DNA from 3 places in the Brevibacillus sp. NRRL NRS-603 genome. Region 3 is predicted to be linked to each of the others. Evidence: predicted binding sites of a transcription regulator. Region 3 holds the regulator's gene; each other region holds the start of a gene.

Region 1 (2,270 bases), on a different contig from region 3:
TCTCCCTGCTCGGCACTGACTACGTGAACAGGTACTCCGATCGCAACTGATTCTACCTCTGCCATGCATGCATCCAGATCGTCACACAAATCTGCTTTGGAAAGCACAATTACCGGATTGGCTCCACTTTCCCACGCAAGAATAAGATAACGTTCCATCCTGCGAAGATTTAAATCATTATTTAAGGAATTCACGAGGAAAACCGTATCGACGTTCGCAGCCACAATCTGCTCTTCCACTGTATCCCCAGCTACTTTGCGGGAGAACTTGCTCTTTCGTGGAAGAAGTCCGTGGATCGAGGCTTTCTTTTCCTCTGGGCGGGCACTGATCACTACCCAGTCCCCGACAGCTGGAAAATCTTCTCGTCCGATGGCTTCATAACGAAGCTTACCCGTTACTTCGCCCAAGAGTTCACCATGCTCACTCCACAGACGATAAATACGTTTATGTTCGAGTGTGATACGTCCCACACTGTAGCCTTGCTCGGCATAAGGGGCAAAATGATTAGCAAAATACTCATTCCAGCCCATAGATTGCAATACTTGTTGATTAGTTAGTTGATTCACTGCGGATTCCCCCTGCAATTGGTTAAATATATGGCTATCAGCCAGAACCAGTCACAGTCGAATCCTCATTTGGTGAACGGTATTACTGTTCGCTTGAAAGGAGGATTCCTGTGACCCCGACTACGACACTCTGAACAAATTTGATGGCTACCATAAAACATCTCTCCTTTAGCAAACCTACCATTCAGGTTTGGAATCATATTTCCCAGTTATTGTACCATAATGAAACAAAATGCAACAGCGTCAATCTCCCCCGCCGCCGCCTCCTCCGCTATCTCCGCCACCACCACTGTCTCCACCACTTCCGCTATCGTAGCCGCTGTCATAGCTATCCCAACGATCGTTTGAATCGTGATTTCGATGATGATGATTGTGAGAGCTGTCTACATAGAAGGCTCCGCCCCCGCTGTCTGAAGAGGAATAAGAGCGCCCGCTTCTACCTTTTCCAGCTTTGGACGCCAAGACAAATACTACGATCAAAAACATGATGACGATGACAATGAAGAACTCCATTGTTTGTCCCCGCCCTTCCTCTTTTTTGAAGGTTGTTAACCTATTTAGTATAACATAGTATAGCTGGAATAGGCTGGGGGCGTCGAGGATGATGCCTTTTATCCGGCAAAATGCCCTGACCCAGGTGCGATCGCCAAAATGTTTTCCAACACAAATACTCGATACGCCTTCCTCATATAACAGTATGCTTTCAAGCTCCCTTTGTTTACATCAATATGTACCACACGGATCGTACGCCTGCTAGCCTCTCCATCCTTCTTCAAATAGATGATCTCCACTGCTTGCTGCCGCACTGCATACCTTCTCAACTCCTGAATCATCAAGCTGTCACCACCACAAAATGCGTCTTCTTGCTGTTGAGATCATCATACCAAAAGAGAACGCTTGTTCGCAAGTTCTGCTTTCAAAAAGAAGAAGAGGCCCTATAAACATTTACGAGCCCCCTCCCAGAGATAGTGCGTAGTGTTGAAGAACTGACGTTCACAAACGATCAATCCAGATCTCTAAGTATCTCCTTTCACAATACCTAGAGCTAGCTCTGGAGTTGCACATAATTTGAATATTTGATCGCTTAGGTACTCTGCAGGAAGCTCTTCTAAAACTGCTCCTTGTGAGCTTGTGCCAGCAAAAACCTTAATCAATGTTAATATATCTTCCATATGATGCTCCACACCTATCTCTTTCTTTGGTTGACATGTAATGAACGAGTTACCCATCCGTCAAAAAAGGCATGCGCCCCCAAAAATGGACACATGCCTTATGCTTGTTACAACTCAGCGCCTTCTAAGCGCACGTCCAAACACAATCAGAATCGGTGCCAACAAGATGGCGGCCGCAACCAGCGAAGCGCGAATCGAAAAACGAGTCCCAATCCATCCGACAGCCGGACCACCTGCCGTTTGTCCCAAGGCATTGGACTGGCCCATCATCGACAAAACCGTCGCTCGCACACTGCTCTCAATGTTCAGATTCAGCCACGTATCATACAGCGGACTGCTTAATGACTGAATCACACCGATTAACAGCAATGCAACTAATGCCCAGCTAAAGCTCGGAGAAAAGGCGAAAGCAATCATCGCTGCAATTTTGAGTCCCGTCAATGTGAACATGCCCACAAGGACAACCCGCTCATTGTTCACATCCAGCCTTTTTTCCACAACGCCTACGACGATGAGACCAAGTAAGCTTGCG
Region 2 (2,270 bases), 200 kb from region 3:
AAGTAAACACCTGCACATCTGGAAAACCCGACAATCCGCTTCTGCACAACAGCTACTAAAAACAAGTTTCTTGGACTTTCTGCATCCGTATTGATGATGTGTTCGAATCCTTGCACATCGATGAAAGCCTCTCCTCTTTCTCTGTCCAAATTTTCAGTCTCCCCATCGATTTGCAGTCGCAGGTCCGACAACTGCTGTGCATCTGTTTGTATTGCAGAGCGAATCGTGTAGGATAACCCATTCACAGAAAGTAGTTGTTGGCTGATTATCATCCTTTTTCTCCTATTGGTAAAATTTTGGTCCTTTATTTTATCATAGGTGGAACTCTTTGTGAAGCTACTCTTCTCTCTTCCTCAGGAGAAAGGAAATTGCACTTTGTTTACATAATATTTATTATGTTCATTTATACGGTAAACAATGGATATGCTACAATAAGGAAAAGGAGCGTGCTCGCATGAATTTTTCCAAATCATTTTATTATACGGTCGACCATTCCAAAGTAGAGGAATATAAGAAGATGCTCGATCTAATGAAAATCCCCTACACCGTGGAAGCACCGATCGTCTTGCTAAATCAAGGAGCGAATGAATACTCCTTCGTTTTTCCTAACATGTCAGGTCGTCTTTATGGAATGGTGAGCAAGTTATTTCAAGCAGATGGGAAGCCATATCCGAAGAATGGTACATAGGCAAAAAAAAGGACCCAATGATTGGGTCAAAATAGGAAGTGGAGAGAATGCATGCTATGTAATATATTCTAACATAATAAAAACGAACGTCAATCAAACTTTCGAATTTTCCGTGTTTTTATGTCAGGTTTTATGACAATTACACTTCCTCCTTTGTGCAAAAAAGAAAAGAAGCCTTACGATGAATGGTTTTCATGTAAGGTTTCTACACACACACCTATGCTTGTACATTAATAATCTTCTCCATCTCTATCCATTGGCTACCCGTTTGGTTTGCTAATTGAACACGTCTCGCCTTCGGGTCTACCCATTTGACCACACCCCACATGCTGCACGTATTCCCCCGCTCCCCCTCAAAAGACACACACCAGCTCACATTCAAGGGATAATTCTCTCTTGCCGAATCTCGCAGCATATACATAAATGCCTCTCTTTCTTCGTTCGTTACTTCAAGATTGCTGTTAGCCACGCTTTTCCACCCGCCTACTTACGAACATTTGTTATCCAGATCCTCATCCTGTGTGGGAAATTGTAATTACATTATAGTGAATACGAACATAAGTTCGCAACTCTTTTTTCCGATTTCTTTAGTTGAACCGCATGACAGCCTATGAAAGGTTCGTTCTGCCAAGTCGCGCATAAGAATCTGTAAGAAAAAAGCCGTTTTCCCATTGGTGTTGGAAAACGGCTTTTACTTTTAGCTTGATAGTTCCTGCGCTTGATGCTGCGGTCTTTTCTCGACCAGCTCCAAAAATTTCCCGAAGGTAGACGCCAGTATTTGTTGAAAAAGCATACCGAGAACAACGGGAAGAGCAACAGGCGCTGGGAAGTACGTGATCGCCATAACTGCCCCTGCGCTAATGTTTCTCATTCCACTGTTGAAGGTTAACGTGACGATCACATCACGCTCCCATCCGAACAGCCTTGCGATCCCCCACCCCATTAAATAACCTAAAATGGCTACTACCAGTACGAGTACCGCCATCCCCACCAGTTTCGCGTCCATCATATGAAAGTAAGACGAGACCATCGAGCTGTTGATTGCGACGACTACACCCATTCCCATCTTAGAAAATGGCGCTAATTTTGGTGCCAGCGTTTTTTTGACGTTCCCTTTTGACAAATGATTGAGCAGCATACCGACAAGTGACGGCAGCACGATCATATAAAATAAACCTTTCATCAGTTCAGCCAAATCCATCTCGACTGTTGCCCCTAAAAACAAGGACATCCCCAACGGAACAATCAATGGAGAGAGCATCGTATCCAACAAAATAATAGATAGCGTCAGTGCGATGTTCCCAAAATAAATCGATGACCACAAAAAGCTCGTGATCCCTGTGGGAATTAAGGCCGCCAACAAAAAGCCCGTGATGACATGGATATCATCCGGATAAAACAACCGAGCCATTGACCAAGCAACTAGCGGCATAAGTACATGAAGAATCATCAAATTGACGATTAATGGCAGCGGTCTGGTCAGTACCTTAGCAAATTCTTTAAATCCTGAACCCAAACTGCCGGTAAATGTCATGAAGGCAAACACCCAAGGAGACAAAAAAGCATACGGCTGCAAATGTGT
Region 3 (2,270 bases):
TCGAATGTTCCCGCAAGACAACCGAACACTTACGGCATGTCAGGCATGATCAGAGTCTGACCCGGGTAAAGCCTGTTGCTATCCAAACCGTTCGCTTCCTTGATTTCTATGATATAGTCACGAACATCTGTATGCTGATCTGAGTAGCGAACAGCTAACGACCATAGGCTATCTCCAGATTGTACGGTTACTTCTACACCTTGTGGCTCCTCCATTGGCGAAGAAGCAAACACCAGTTCGGTCAACAAGTAAAAAAAGAGAGTAAATGTAATAAGAAACAAGAGAGCTTGTCCTCTCGTGATACCAAAACGAACACGACGTTCTTCTTTTTTGTCGAAACGATTACGTACTGTTGATGAATTCATAATAATGGCCCCCTCACAAACATACGTTCTGATCATTTGTAACCTCATGATAAATGAGAACATATGTTCATGTCAACAAAGAATCGAACTTATGTTTGTCGAACGCAAGCTCCCATGGTATAATATAGGAAAATATGTTCGAGAAATCAGGGGTGTCTTTCTATGTCAAAATTATCGAGTAGACAACAAGCCATCATCGAGTTCATACGAAAGGAAGTTCGTGATAAAGGGTATCCCCCTTCTGTACGTGAAATTGGAGAGGCTGTCGGACTAGCTTCCAGCTCAACAGTACATGGTCATTTGGCACGCTTAGAGAAAAAAGGCCTCATTCGTCGAGATCCTACCAAGCCTCGCGCCATCGAATTGTTATCAGATGAAGATCGTTTTCAAGACAATTTCGAAGACTCTGTCGTCCGTGTGCCCGTAATCGGAAAAGTAACCGCTGGACAACCGATTACTGCCATTGAGGATGTGGAAGAATACTTCCCGCTTCCGGACAATATCGTGACTTCTGACAAGGTCTACATGCTGCGCGTCTCCGGAAACAGTATGATTGATGCCGGGATTCTCGACGGAGATTACGTAATTGTTCGCCAACAGCACGTAGCGAACAATGGTGATATTGTCGTAGCCATGACAGAAGAAGACGAAGCGACCGTCAAAAGATTTTTCAAAGAAAAGAACCACTTCCGTCTTCAACCGGAAAATGCCACGATGGAACCAATCATTCTGGAGCATGTCACCATTCTCGGCAAAGTCATCGGCGTCTATCGCCTCATTCACTAGTTTCCACATAAAAAAGGACAGCCTCTGCTGTCCTTTTTGTTTTCTATATGTTATCTAGCAATAAAAAACCAGATGATCATCGCAAGTTGCAAGATGACTTTTACGACCGCGCTGCCCAAAAATCCGATCAGTGAGCCTACCCCTGCTTTCACTGCTCGCTCCATCGACTGCTTCTGCACCATCAACTCTACGAGAACGACGAATACGAACGGCAAGATCAGCATACCAAACGGTGGGAAAACGAAAATCCCGAGGATAATTCCGACCGCAGCAGCAACGGACGACCACTTTGACCCTCCATACTTTTTCACGAAGTACATGTTCGTCAGCAAGTCAGCACCGTAAAGCAGAATGCTTAGAACGACCATTCCCCACCAAAAGGATGCTGGCAATCCCGCTCCAGGATCTGCAATAAAAAAGTGATAGAGCAAAAAGCCCGCCCACAGCAAGATCGTATCAGGTAAAACGGGCAAGAAAATTCCTGCGATGCTTAGCAAGAACAATAGCACAACTACGACCCACAAAAATATTTCCATCTACTACACTCCCTTCCTTTAGGTATACGAGTGATTACCGATTTCGTTGCGTACTTATTTACTTTTGTCTAAACTATTTTAAAAGAAAGTAGACACGGAGGTAGTCTCATGAGAAATTGGCATGATCTCTCATACTTGGGCAGAGGATCGATGCGCCAAAAAGCGGCGTGGGAAGTGATTCAACAGACGCATATCATGGAAGTACTATCCGATTACCGTCCAGTGCTTGCCGGAACCATTCCATTGGACATTGACGTTGCGCAAAGCGATCTGGATATTATTTGCGAAAGTCATGATCTGGATCAGTTTGAGCAGTTTGTTCGTACAGCGTATGGCTGCTTGCCCAGGTTCGAAGTGACACAACTAGATGTGAAAAGTATTCCCACGTGCGTTATCTCGTTTTTCACAGCTGACTTTTGGTTTGAATTGTTTGCTCAACCGGTAGCGGTCGAAAACCAAAACGCTTATCGTCATATGGACATCGAAGCACGATTGTTAGATATAGGGGGCTTGGATGCATACAAACATATCAGGGCTCTGAAGCAAAGCGGCATGAAAACCGAACCTGCCTTTGCTCAATACT

What was found. The regulator LexA, encoded in region 3, represses DNA repair genes until DNA is damaged. The targets are predictions, from matches to a motif close to CGAACATATGTTCG.
Region 1: C7R94_RS05395 (WYL domain-containing protein) is a predicted target of LexA. The motif match lies at 1,457-1,470, and genes of this name have one in related genera.
Region 2: C7R94_RS09725 (YolD-like family protein) is a predicted target of LexA. The motif match lies at 1,241-1,254, and genes of this name have one in related genera.

What each region holds. Positions count from the first base shown of each region.
Region 1 covers NZ_PXZN01000009.1:155,785-158,054, reverse strand. Annotated here, with positions in the region: gene rsgA (ribosome small subunit-dependent GTPase A) at 1-566, opposite strand, end outside; gene C7R94_RS05400 (hypothetical protein) at 810-1,079, opposite strand; gene C7R94_RS05395 (WYL domain-containing protein) at 1,178-1,399, opposite strand; gene C7R94_RS29970 (hypothetical protein) at 1,583-1,738, opposite strand; gene C7R94_RS05385 (MFS transporter) at 1,853-2,270, opposite strand, start outside.
Region 2 covers NZ_PXZN01000012.1:545,792-548,061, forward strand. Annotated here, with positions in the region: gene C7R94_RS09715 (GNAT family N-acetyltransferase) at 1-272, opposite strand, end outside; gene C7R94_RS09720 (hypothetical protein) at 455-688, shown strand; gene C7R94_RS09725 (YolD-like family protein) at 906-1,157, opposite strand; gene C7R94_RS09730 (bile acid:sodium symporter family protein) at 1,386-2,270, opposite strand, start outside.
Region 3 covers NZ_PXZN01000012.1:747,621-749,890, forward strand. Annotated here, with positions in the region: gene yneA (cell division suppressor protein YneA) at 30-365, opposite strand; gene lexA (transcriptional repressor LexA) at 528-1,151, shown strand; gene C7R94_RS10530 (DUF456 domain-containing protein) at 1,202-1,687, opposite strand; gene C7R94_RS10535 (DUF4269 domain-containing protein) at 1,796-2,270, shown strand, end outside.